DNA from 3 places in the Pantoea sp. AS142 genome. Region 3 is predicted to be linked to each of the others. Evidence: predicted binding sites of a transcription regulator. Region 3 holds the regulator's gene; each other region holds the start of a gene.
The links. The regulator ArgR, encoded in region 3, controls arginine synthesis, uptake and breakdown. The targets are predictions, from matches to a motif close to ANTGAATAAAAATACANT.
Positions count from the first base shown of each region.

Region 1: argF (ornithine carbamoyltransferase) is a predicted target of ArgR. The motif match lies at 1,694-1,711, and genes of this name have one in related genera.
Region 2: argC (N-acetyl-gamma-glutamyl-phosphate reductase) is a predicted target of ArgR. The motif match lies at 2,789-2,806, and genes of this name have one in related genera.

Region 1 covers NZ_JBBCMO010000004.1:59,852-64,089, forward strand. The annotation lists gene miaE (tRNA isopentenyl-2-thiomethyl-A-37 hydroxylase MiaE) at 340-1,101, opposite strand; gene rraB (ribonuclease E inhibitor RraB) at 1,156-1,572, opposite strand; gene argF (ornithine carbamoyltransferase) at 1,734-2,741, shown strand; gene pyrB (aspartate carbamoyltransferase) at 3,058-3,993, shown strand; gene pyrI (aspartate carbamoyltransferase regulatory subunit) at 4,006-4,238, shown strand, end outside.
Region 2 covers NZ_JBBCMO010000013.1:10,823-15,060, forward strand. The annotation lists gene WFO64_RS19725 (argininosuccinate synthase) at 1-865, opposite strand, end outside; gene argB (acetylglutamate kinase) at 890-1,666, opposite strand; gene argC (N-acetyl-gamma-glutamyl-phosphate reductase) at 1,681-2,685, opposite strand; gene argE (acetylornithine deacetylase) at 2,853-4,001, shown strand.
Region 3 covers NZ_JBBCMO010000011.1:32,298-36,535, reverse strand. The annotation lists gene mscM (miniconductance mechanosensitive channel MscM) at 1-754, shown strand, start outside; gene mdh (malate dehydrogenase) at 801-1,739, opposite strand; gene argR (transcriptional regulator ArgR) at 2,167-2,637, shown strand; gene yhcN (peroxide/acid stress response protein YhcN) at 3,114-3,377, shown strand; gene WFO64_RS18305 (YdgH/BhsA/McbA-like domain containing protein) at 3,466-3,732, shown strand; gene yhcN (peroxide/acid stress response protein YhcN) at 3,825-4,088, shown strand; gene WFO64_RS18295 (barstar family protein) at 4,142-4,238, opposite strand, start outside.

The sequences.
Region 1 (4,238 bases), on a different contig from region 3:
ACTGACCGTCAGGAATAAGGTGGCTGGCCTCTTCCCATCGGTGGACAGAGCAAAAAAAAACCTGATTCATAATTCCTCTCTGGCAAAGAGGAATTATGAATCAGGTTTTGCTTAAAATAATAACAACCCTGGTTTGGCAACGGCTACTATACTTATCCCTCAGAGAAAAAAAAGAAGAGAAAAAACATTCTGTGAGGGATGACTCAAATAATATCCCGCAAAAGTAACTAATACGTATTAAATTGATAATTAACGTTTGTCTTTTTGTTATTAACTAAATCAACCCGATTCAATTTAAAACAGTAACGACCGCCAGAAGAGCGGCCGTGTTGACTATTATCAAAATGCCGGTATGCCGCTGTGAAAGCGTAATTCGCTGTCGGGTTCGCTGATTAACCGCCCTTCTGTTACCCCAATCGCCTGCACCCGTGGCGCGATATCTTTGGTGGAAATCTGCGCTGCCAGAGTCAGATAGTCCTGATAATGCCGCGCCTCGGAGCGCAGCAGCGACAGATAGAACTTCGCCAGTTCATCATCAAGATAGGGCGCCAGACTGGCGAAACGCTCACAGGAGCGCGCCTCAATGTAAGCGCCACAAATCAGCTTATCTACCAGCGTTTCCGGCTCATGAGTCGTGACTTCGCGCAGCAGCGATTTGGCATAGCGGCTGGAGGTGATCTTCTGATAGACCAACCCGCGCGACTGCATAATCTCCCACACCTGATAGAAATGATGCAGCTCCTCTTTAATCAGCAGCACCATCTTCTCCACCAGTTCATCCGCCCACGGCATCGCATTGCGCATGATGATACGTTTCGTCAGGTTCTTATGGGCGTTGATAAAGTCGCTGTCGCCATCTTCGCGGAAGATAAAATCTTCATAGGGTTTCAGCCATGCCAGAATGGCGTCGCCGCTGGGTTTGTCAGCAACATATTTGCGGATCAACCACACCGCAGTCTGAGCGGCTTTCAGCTCGCATACCAGATGATCGGTTAACAGAAGAGTCAGATTTTCCGGCTTGCGCGCCTCATCAATCCAGGCTTGTGGCGTGCGGCAGCGCAGAAACTGATAGATCGGTTCAAGTAAGGGTGCGTAGTTCATGATGTCAAAATAAGTGGCTGAGGTGACAGGCGGAGAACTCTCCGCCCCGGCTACTTAGTGGCGAATGCCATCATCTTCTTCGTCGATGGCATCTTCATCATCTTCATCTTCGGCATCGGGGTCTTCAAAGTAGGTGCCCCAGCCGTCGTAATCCACGTTGTATTTACCAATCAGGTTCACCAGTTGCTCAACCTGCACATCGATCAGTTCAGACTTCAGCGCGGATTCACTGATGATGTCGACGCACATGACGGTGGTGCCATCTTCCAGCTCCAGCTCTTCCGGCTCGGTGACTTCATAACCCAGCTTGAACGCATCAACAGCGGCTTTTTCCAGTGAATCAAAATTATTGCATGAGAGATGGTGCTCAATGGTATAGAGCGCTTCAGGATCGCTGCCATCCTCCAGCAGCTCTTCGATAATCTGCCGTGTCTCTTCCTGCTGCTCTTCCAGTAATGCTTCATATGCCATGACGATGTCCTCTCTGAGTTCGGCAATAAACAATTATTTTCCCACACTGCCTGTCGCGCCACTACACAAAACAAAAAGTTTATTAGCCCCCACACTTGAAAATGCATATTCATACGGTTAAATTGAATTTTAATTCACTTTAATGATTACCGGAGTGTTGTATGAGTCAGCTTTATCAGCGTCATTTCCTCAGGCTTCTGGATTTTACCCCCGCCGAAATTAATCACCTGCTCACCCTTTCTGCTGAATTAAAACAGGCCAAAAAGAGCGCCAGCGAAGTACAGTATCTGAAAGGTAAAAACATTGCGCTCATCTTCGAAAAAGACTCGACCCGTACCCGATGCTCTTTCGAAGTTGCCGCTTATGACCAGGGTGCGAACGTCACTTATCTTGGCCCGAGTGGCAGTCAGATCGGCCATAAAGAGTCGATGCGCGACACAGCACGAGTGCTGGGCCGAATGTACGATGGCATTCAGTATCGCGGTTACGGCCAGGAACTGGTGGAAACGCTGGCGGAACATGCCGGTGTACCGGTGTGGAACGGCCTGACCACTGAGTTTCATCCCACTCAACTGCTGGCCGATCTGCTGACTATGCAGGAGCATCTGCCAGGCAAAAAACTCAGCGAGATGACGCTGGTCTACGTCGGCGATGCACGCAACAACATGGGTAACACCATGCTGGAAGCCGCGGCAATGGCAGGGCTGGATCTGCGTCTGGTGGCACCAAAGAGCTGCTGGCCAGAGGAAGAACTGGTGGCACATTGCCGTGACGCCGCGCAGCAGACCGGCGGGGAAATCACCCTCACTGAAAATATTGCCGACGGCGTGAAAGGCGCTGACTTTATCTACACCGATGTCTGGGTGTCGATGGGCGAAGACAAAGCAGTGTGGGCTGAGCGTATTGCCCTGCTGCGTGACTATCAGGTCAACCGGGCGATGCTCGATCTGACCGGCAACCCGCAGGTTAAATTCCTGCACTGCCTGCCCGCCTTCCACGACGACCAGACCACACTGGGCCAGCAGATGGCAGAACAGTACGATCTGCCCAACGGTATGGAGGTAAGCAACGAGGTGTTTGAGTCGCCGCACAGCATTGTGTTCGACCAGGCGGAGAACCGCATGCACACGATCAAAGCGGTGATGGTGGCCACGCTGGGCCAGCGCTGAGTGACGGGTCTCGTTGAACCGATCTCACTCAACAGCGTTCGCTGGTGCCGGGCTGTTTGTCCGCCCGACCACTGCCGGGCGCTTATCGTCAAAGCAGCCGCAAACGTTTTCCTCTTGCTGCACTACCGCGAACGGGTATAATGCGGCCCAATTTGCCGGAGGAAATATGCTACAGCACAGCGGACAATTTGATGCTCAATCACGCCTGACCGCAGGCGGTGCTGCTGTTTCTTTCGGTCATCGACCCGATCATAAAAAAGCCCCTTAAGCAGGGGCTTTTTTTTGTCCGCAATCCGGCCGCGCAGAGGAGACAGCTATGGCTAACCCGCTATATCGCAAGCACATTATTTCAATCAACGACCTCAGTCGTGAAGAGCTGGAACTGGCGCTGCACACCGCCGCAAAACTCAAAGCCTGCCCGCAGCCGGAACTGCTGAAGCACAAGGTTATCGCCAGCTGCTTCTTTGAGGCGTCGACCCGGACTCGCCTCTCGTTTGAAACCGCGATCCATCGCCTTGGCGCGTCAGTGGTGGGCTTTGCTGACGGCAGTAATACTTCGCTGGGCAAAAAAGGCGAGACTCTGGCCGACACCCTTTCAGTGATCAGCACCTACGTTGATGCGATCGTGATGCGTCACCCGCAGGAAGGCGCCGCGAGACTGGCGACCGGGTTCTCCGGCGGCATCCCGATTCTCAACGCCGGTGACGGCGCGAACCAACATCCGACCCAGACGCTGCTCGATCTCTTCACTATTCAGGAGACGCAAAGTCGTCTTAATCAGCTGAATGTGGCGATGGTCGGCGACCTGAAGTATGGCCGAACCGTGCACTCGCTGACGCAGGCGCTGGCGAAATTTGATGGCAACCGCTTCTTCTTTATCGCGCCCGATGCGCTGGCGATGCCGGCTTATATCACCGACATGCTGGATGAGAAGAATATCGCCTGGTCACGTCACGACAGCTTTGAAGAGGTGATGCCGCAGCTCGATATCCTCTACATGACGCGGGTGCAGAAAGAGCGGCTCGATCCGTCAGAATATGCCAACGTCAAAGCGCAGTTCATTCTGCGCGCTGCCGATCTCAATACGGCGCGCGACAACATGAAAGTGCTGCACCCACTGCCGCGCATCGACGAGATCACCACCGATGTCGATAAAACCCCATACGCCTGGTATTTTCAGCAGGCAGGTAACGGCATCTATGCGCGCCAGGCTCTGCTGGCACTGGTTTTAAACAGCGAACTCGCCCTGTAAGGAGATTCCCCCATGACGCAAGACAACAAATTGCAGGTCGAAGCGATCAAACGCGGCACGGTCATCGACCATATTCCGGCGCAGATCGGTTTTAAATTGCTCTCCCTGTTCCGGCTGACTGAAACCGATCAGCGCATTACCATTGGCCTGAATCTGCCCTCGGGGGAGATGGGCCGCAAAGATCTGATCAAAATTGAGAACACCTTTCTCACTGACGACCAGGTGAATCAGCTGGCGGTCTATGC
Region 2 (4,238 bases), on a different contig from region 3:
CATTAACCATGATGGTGCCGCCAGGAGTTTCGTAGCAGCCACGGGATTTAATCCCTACCAGACGGTTTTCAACAATATCAATACGACCGACGCCATGTTTTGCGCCCAGCACATTGAGTTTTTCCAGACACTGGAACGGACTCAGTTTTTCGCCGTTAACCGCCACAACCCGACCTTTCTCTACGGACACAGTCACGTCTTCAGGCTGGTCAGGCGCTTCCAGCGGATCGACAGTCCAGACCCAGCAATCTTTATTCGGTGCATTGGCCGGGCTTTCCAGCACGCCACCTTCAGTAGAGATGTGCCAGGCGTTTTCATCGCGGCTATAGATTTTCTCCAGTGACGCAGTCGTCGGGATGTTGCGCTCTTTCAGGTAATCCAGCAGCGCTTCACGTGAACGCAGGTTCCATTCACGCCACGGTGCCACCACTTTCAGCTGCGGTGCCAGCGCGGTGTAGGTGGTTTCGAAACGCACCTGGTCATTCCCTTTACCGGTCGCGCCATGACACAGTGCATCCGCGCCCACTTTCAGCGCCAGTTCAACCTGCGCTTTAGCGATGATAGGACGCGCCATAGAGGTGCCCAGCAGATAGGTGCCTTCATACAGAGCGCCGGTCTGCAGCACCGGATAAACGTAGTCGCTGATGAACTCTTCACGCAGGTCAACCACGTGGCATTCAGACGCGCCGGACTGCAGGGCTTTCTTCTCCACACCTTCCAGATCGCCGCGCTCCTGACCGATATCAGCTACGAAAGCGACCACTTCACAGCCGCCGTAGTTCTCTTTCAGCCATGGAATGATGGCCGAAGTATCAAGACCACCGGAGTAAGCCAGAACGATTTTTTTGATGTTTTGCGTTTGCATTTCGTAATCCTTGAATCAGAGTCGTTAAGCGAGAATCCGGGTGCCAATCGACACACCGTTAAACAGGTCAGGCAGCCGCTCAGCGTGACGCCAGCTGGCAATATCCACCGGGCGGCCTAGCGTACGCGCCGCATCAAGCGCAGCGTGTACTTTCACAATCATGCCGTCGGTGATAATGCCCTGAGTAATCAGCTGCTCAGCTTTATCGGCGGTCATCTCTTCGATGCGCTGACCTTTGCCGTCGAGAATGCCACTGACGTCTGACAACAAAACTAAATCAGCACCCAGCGTCGAGGCCAGTGCCGTCGCAGCCTGGTCAGCGTTGACGTTCATCAGTTTACCGTCGTCAGTAATGCCGATTGAGCTCACTACCGGCATGTAGCCGGCCGCCAGCAGGGTGTTCAGCAATGCCGGATCGCCCGGCATTGCGTGACCAACGTGGCCAAGTTCTTCATCAAACGGGGCGACATTCACAATGCCCGCATCGCCGAGGCAGAGGCCTACTGCATTAATGCCCGATTTTTTTGCCCAGCCCAGCAGTGTTTTGTTTGCGGTTCCCGCCAGCGCACCGGTAATGATGTCGATCTGATCGGCTGGCGTGACACGCAGGCCATTTTTCTTCTTCACCGGCAGCGCCAGCTTTTTCATCAGTTCATCCACCAGACAACCGCCGCCGTGGACAATGATCAGCGGACGCTGATGGGCGCTACGGTAGTTCAGCAACGCTTCAAATAAGCGGGCTAGCGCTTCTTCGCTGTCTAACAGCACACCGCCCAGTTTGATAATCAATGGATTGGTCATGGTTTATTTGTCCGTTAAAGCAGTGACTGCGTTTCAGAGAAGCCGAACCGGATGTTCAGGCACTGTACCGCCTGCGATGCTGCACCTTTCAGCAGATTATCTTCGGCTGCCACGACAATCAAATGCTCACCCTGCACTTCAAAACCGATATCGCAGTAAGGCAGACCCACAACGGCTTTCAGCGCCGGTACGCCCTGCTCGTAGAGCCGCACCAATGGTTTGTTGTCATAAGCGCGATGGAAAACCGTAGCGATATCTTCGCGGCTGACCCCCGCTTTCAGGCGACAGGTAATTGTCGCCAGAATACCGCGCGGGAAACTGCCCAGATGCGGCGTGAAGATCACCGGTGTCCCGAGGTGCGCGACGATTTCCGGGTGATGACGATGATTGAACAGGCCATAAGGCTGCAGGCTCACTTCGCAGAAGCTGGTACCGACATTGGCTTTACGTCCGGCCCCGCTCACGCCGCTGGTGGCGTTGATCACCGGCCACTGCGCATCGTTTAACAGGCCGGCATCCACCAGTGGCTTCAATGCCAGCTGAGCAGCGGTTGGGTAACAACCCGGCACCGCCACCAGTTGCGCCTGCTGGATTTTCTCATGCTGATATTCCGCCAGGCCGTACACGGCTTTATCCAGCCAGTCGCCATGCTGATGGGTGAAACCATAAAAGCGGGTATAAAAATCAGCGTCATTGACGCGGAAAGCGCCTGACAGGTCGAACACCACACAACCGGCCTTAAGAAATTCCGGAGCCAGATCGTGGCTGACTTCGTGGGCCGTCGCCAGGAACACCACATCCACTTTGTCTCCCCACTCGGCGGCGCTGCTCAGCGGCTGCAGTGGTAAGTCCACGACGCCTTTCAGTTGCGGATGGAGATCGGACAGGCGCTTGCCAGCATCAGGGCTTTGCGCCGAAACCGCCAAAGCGGTTATGTTGATATGTGGATGGCGATTCAGAAAGGTGGCAAGCTCTACACCAGCATAACCACTGGCACCCACGATCAGCGTATTCAACATCAGGCTGTAACCCTTTTTACAGTCGCACGTTCCGGGTCGCGGCCTTGCCCCGTTACCCACCCTGTCATCTGCAGTGATTTAAGGTTCCCTTGCAGAGGACGTTAATGTATTTTTATTCACTATTAATGCATGAATATGGATACATCCTAACCCAAGGACCGCCAACAGTGAAGACAAAATTACCGCCTTTTATTGAACTGTACCGCCAGTTAATCGCCACACCGTCGATTAGCGCAACCGATGCCGCACTGGATCAGAGTAATGAAACTTTAATCAATTTGCTGGCCGGCTGGTTCCGCGACCTCGGCTTTAGCGTTGAAGTGCAGCCAGTGCCCGGCACCCGCAATAAATTTAATATGCTGGCGCGTAGCGGTACTGGTGCGGGCGGCCTGCTGTTGGCCGGTCATACCGATACCGTTCCCTTTGATGATGGCCGCTGGACGCGCGATCCCTTTACCCTGACCGAGCACGACAACAAGCTCTATGGCTTGGGTACGGCAGACATGAAAGGCTTCTTCGCCTTTATTCTTGATACGCTGCGCGATGTGGATGTCAGCATGCTGAGTAAGCCGCTCTATATTCTCGCTACAGCTGATGAAGAGACTACGATGGCTGGAGCCAAATATTTCGCTGAATCGACAACACTGCGTCCCGACTGCGCCATCATCGGTGAACCGACCTCGCTTAAACCGGTGCGCGCGCACAAAGGTCATCTGTCGAATGTGATCCGTATTGAAGGGAAATCGGGCCATTCCAGCGATCCGGCGCGAGGCGTCAATGCCATTGAACTGATGCATGAGTCGATCACCCATCTGATGCAACTGCGCAATACGCTGCAGGAGCGTTATCACCATGACGGCTTTGCCATTCCCTACCCCACCATGAATTTCGGCCATATTCATGGCGGAGACGCCGCTAACCGTATCTGCGCCTGCTGTGAACTGCATATGGATATCCGTCCGTTGCCGGGCCTGTCGCTGGTCGATCTCGATGGGCTACTGAATGAGGCGCTGGCCCCGGTCAGTGCACGCTGGCCAGGTCGTGTAACGGTGGCCGAACTGCATCCTCCGATTCCTGGCTATGAGTGCCCGGCCAACCATAAACTGGTCAGTGTGGTAGAGAAATTGCTTGGTACACCAACCGAGGTGGTCAACTACTGCACTGAAGCGCCCTTTATTCAGCAGCTCTGCCCGACGCTGGTACTGGGTCCGGGTTCGATTAATCAGGCACATCAGCCAGATGAATTTATTGATACTGCATTTATTAAGCCTACGCAGGCGCTTATCACTCAGGTTGTGCAGCATTTTTGTCACTGATTAACAGTAAATGGGGCATTTCACTGCATTAACAGTAAAATGCCCCCTCATTCTGTGGGATTTAACAATAAGAATAACTTATCCCACTTCCTTCCCGATAAATTCTACGAATTTCCGTTAGTTAGCTACATCTTCAGCGCACTTTAACGCATTTGACGAACGCAACTTTACGTGGCTAGATAAAAGACGATGTTATGCCCATCGGGTGATTATCCTGAGCGTTTCAGAATGCGGACA
Region 3 (4,238 bases):
GGCGCTATTGCAGCACCTCAATCTGACGCCGGGTACAGGCTACGCCATCACCACGCTGACCAAATATCTGCTGCTGCTGATTGGGGGGGTGATAGGTTTCTCAATGATGGGTATCGAGTGGTCGAAGCTGCAGTGGCTGGTCGCCGCACTGGGCCTGGGGCTGGGTTTCGGGATGCAGGAGATTTTTGCCAACTTTATCTCAGGTCTGATTATTCTGTTCGAAAAACCGATTCGCATCGGCGATACCGTGACCATACGCGATCTCACGGGCAGCATTACCCGCATCAATACCCGCGCCACCACAATCACCGACTGGGACCGAAAAGAAATTATCGTGCCCAACAAGACCTTTATTACCGAACAGTTTATTAACTGGTCTTTGTCCGATTCTGTGACGCGCGTGGTGCTCACCATCCCGGCCCCGGCCAAAGTCAGCAGCGAACAGGTGACAACCATTTTGATACAGGCGGCTGAACGCTGTAGTTATGTTCTGGATACGCCGCAACCGGAAGCTTTCCTGGTCGATTTGCAGCAGGGGATTCAATTGTTTGAACTCCGGGTTCATGCCGCTGAGATGGGACACCGTATGCCACTGCGTCATGAGCTGCATCAGTTGATTCTGAGCGGATTTGATCAGCACGGTATTGAAATGCCGTTCCCGCCGTTCCAGATGCGCATGGAGACGCTGGGTAAGAAACTGCCAGCCAGCAACGGTGCGCCTGCTGCACGCGCTTATAAATCTGGCGGCTTGTAATGCAAAACGCCCGGCTAAGCCGGGCGTTTTCAGTCTGAGACGACAGTCACTGCTTAACGAATTCTTCACCCAGGGCGATATCTTTCTTCAGCGTATCGAGCATACCTGACAGCGCCTGCTGTTCGTAAGCGCTGAGTGTGCCAATCTGCTTGCGTTCCGCTATACCGTTTTTACCCAGTAGCAACGGCTGTGAGAAAAAGCGAGCATGTTCGCCCTCGCCTTCCACGTAAGCACACTCCACCACATTAGCCTCACCATTCAATGCCCGCACCAGTGACAACCCGAAACGCGCAGCAGCCTGACCCATCGACAGCGTGGCCGACCCGCCACCCGCTTTGGCTTCCACCACTTCGGTACCGGCATTCTGAATACGTTTAGTCAAATCAGCTACTTCCTGATCGCTGAAACTGATGCCTTTGACCTGTGACAACAGCGGCAGAATGGTCACGCCAGAGTGACCGCCAATCACCGGCACTTCAACCTGATCAGGCTGCTTGCCTTTCAGCGCGGCCACAAAGGTATTGGCGCGGATGATATCCAGCGTGGTCACGCCAAACAGACGGTTTTTGTCGTAGACGCCATGCTTTTTCAGTACTTCCGCCGCGATGGCAACCGTTGTATTGACGGGGTTGGTGATGATACCGATCAACGCTTTAGGTGCCGTCGTCGCAACCTGATCAATCAAGTTACGGACGATGCCAGCATTAACATTGAAAAGATCAGCGCGATCCATACCGGGCTTGCGAGCGACGCCTGCGGAAATCAGTACAACATCGGCGCCCTGTAAGGCAGGCGTCGCGTCTTCTCCACTAAATCCCTTGATAGTCACTGCAGTAGGAATATGGCTGAGATCAACGGCAACACCAGGGGTTACCGGCGCAATGTCATACAGTGAGAGTTCTGAACCTGCGTGAAGCTGGGTTTTGAGCAGAAGTGCGAGCGCCTGGCCTATGCCGCCAGCGGCACCGAGAACGGCAACTTTCATTCTTAACTCCTTATTAAGGTGGGGCAGAGATGGGCCGAAATTCTATCTGTGTCAGACCTTAATCAACTGCTCAGGCGATGATAAATATCCGCTGTTAATTCTACGTGTTTTCACACTTAATCTCCGGATTCAAAAGTTACTTATCATTGCGCCTGAATGACCGACAACTTTGCCGTCGTCAGACAGAGAACGGCTGCGTGCGTTTTCTGTTATTACACCACCAATAATATAACAACTTTGCAACCTTCGCCTTCCGTGGCTGTGACGGGCGTTTTGGTCTGAGCGGATTTATTTGCTATTATCCCCGCCCGCAGCCGCCCGAACCCTGCTCACCAACCGACCGATTGCATAAAAATGCATTTAAATGCATAATCACCACTCTGCCGCGGGCGGATGCGCGGTTATTCTCTCTATTTATTGGTAACCTATGCGAAACCCATCAAAACAAGACGATCTGATCAAGGCTTTCAAGGCCTTATTAAAAGAAGAAAAATTCAGCTCCCAGGGCGAAATTGTTCAGGCGCTTCAGGATGAAGGCTTTGAAAATATCAATCAGTCCAAGGTCTCGCGGATGCTAACTAAGTTTGGCGCGGTGCGCACCCGTAATGCCAAGATGGAAATGGTTTATTGCCTGCCCGCCGAGCTGGGTGTGCCGACGACGACCAGCCCGCTAAAAAACCTGGTTCTGGATATCGACTACAACGACGCGCTGGTGGTGATTCATACCAGTCCGGGTGCTGCTCAGCTGATTGCACGTCTGCTGGATTCGCTGGGTAAGTCGGAAGGGATTCTTGGCACTATTGCCGGCGATGACACGATCTTTATTACCCGTGCGCGCGATTTCACGGTCAAACAGCTGCACGGAGCGATTCTCAACCTGTTTGAACAGGAACTCTGATCGCTCACTGACGGCCAGCAATCATTGCTTCAGGTCGTCAGTTCGATCTCTCTCTGACGCGCAGGCTTTTTACTCTTCAATACGTTATAACCCCACCTTCGAGAACTTTGTTAAACTTTGTTATTAGTCAGATATCTTACTCCCCTTCACTTCCTGCACTATTTTACGCTGCTTTACATTCCTGAATCGGTACCTTTGCCCGGATCCAGATCAAATTCCAGCCCGATCCCCACTGACTTTCGCACTAAACGTTAAAGTGATCTATCTCACTGTTTTAACAATTAAAAGCGGCTTAAAGGCTATTTTTTACCCGTTTTTTATAACGTTAAGTTATTAAAAGTAGCCATAAGGATAAAGAATCACGAAAAAACATTATTAGCGGGGTATTAATTTCTACCGTTATTAGTTCTATACTTATTTTCGTGATGCGAATCACACTAAATAAAAAGATAAAAATAGACGACGAGGAAATATCTATGAACGTAGAAACTACCATCGCTACCCTGAGCATTCTCTCTGCACTTTCATTTGGTGCTGTTGCAGCAGAATCTATCAATGCTTCACAGGCGCAGGATCTGCAGGCCGTTGGCACCATCAGTGTCAGCGGCGTATCCGGTTCACCGATGGATATTAAACAGAAACTCAGCGACAAAGCCGACCAGCAGGGCGCAAAAGCCTATCGCGTGATTGAGGCTTACAACAACGGCAATTATCACGCTACCGCTGCACTGTATAACTAAGGCGTAACCCATAATGCCCTCGGCTCTCTGTCTGACGCGCCCTTTTGTGCTCCAGAGAGCTGAAGCAAAAAATTCAGGAGAGTTGACCATGAAAATGAAATTAGCGATTGCCGCTCTTAGTCTGGCATCCCTGTTCTCAGTAGGTGCTAACGCCGCCAGCCTGGTTTCCAGTGAACAGGCCCAGGGCCTGCAGCCAATGAATCAGACCATCAGCATGGGTGGACGAAATGGCGACCAGACGCATATCCGTCAGATGCTGTCAGAAAAAGCGGATGCCCAGGGCGCCAGCCATTATCGCATTATCGAAAACAACCAGGATAATACCTGGCACGTGACCGCTGAGCTTTATAAATAATTAACCGTGCCGACGCCTGATGGCGTTGGAAAATATCGACGACCCGCATCTACGATTAACCGCAGGTTGTTGAATGTATTGAGGAGACGAACATGAATATCAAAACAACCATCGCTACAGTCAGCCTGCTTTCCGTAATGGCGTTTGGCGCATCTGCCGCACAGCTGGTAAACGGAGATCAGACGCAGAACCTGCAGCCTGCGGGTACCGTGACTATCAGTGGAACCGCGGGATCGCCAATGGATTACCGCGCTGAGCTTTCTCAGAAAGCAGATGCACAGGGTGCAAGCGCCTATAAAGTTATTGAGGCGCGCACCGGTGATAACTATCACATCACCGCACAGCTTTATAAGTAATTCCTCGTCAGAGTTATGACGAACCCTTTGGCCCCGCTCACCGGGGCCTTTTTTCATCCGACGTTAAAGTGAAGCTCTCCTTCCAGCTCCTCTTCCGCTTCATCAAATAGCAGAATCAGCGCACCATAACGCCGTCGCTGTCCCCTGCCC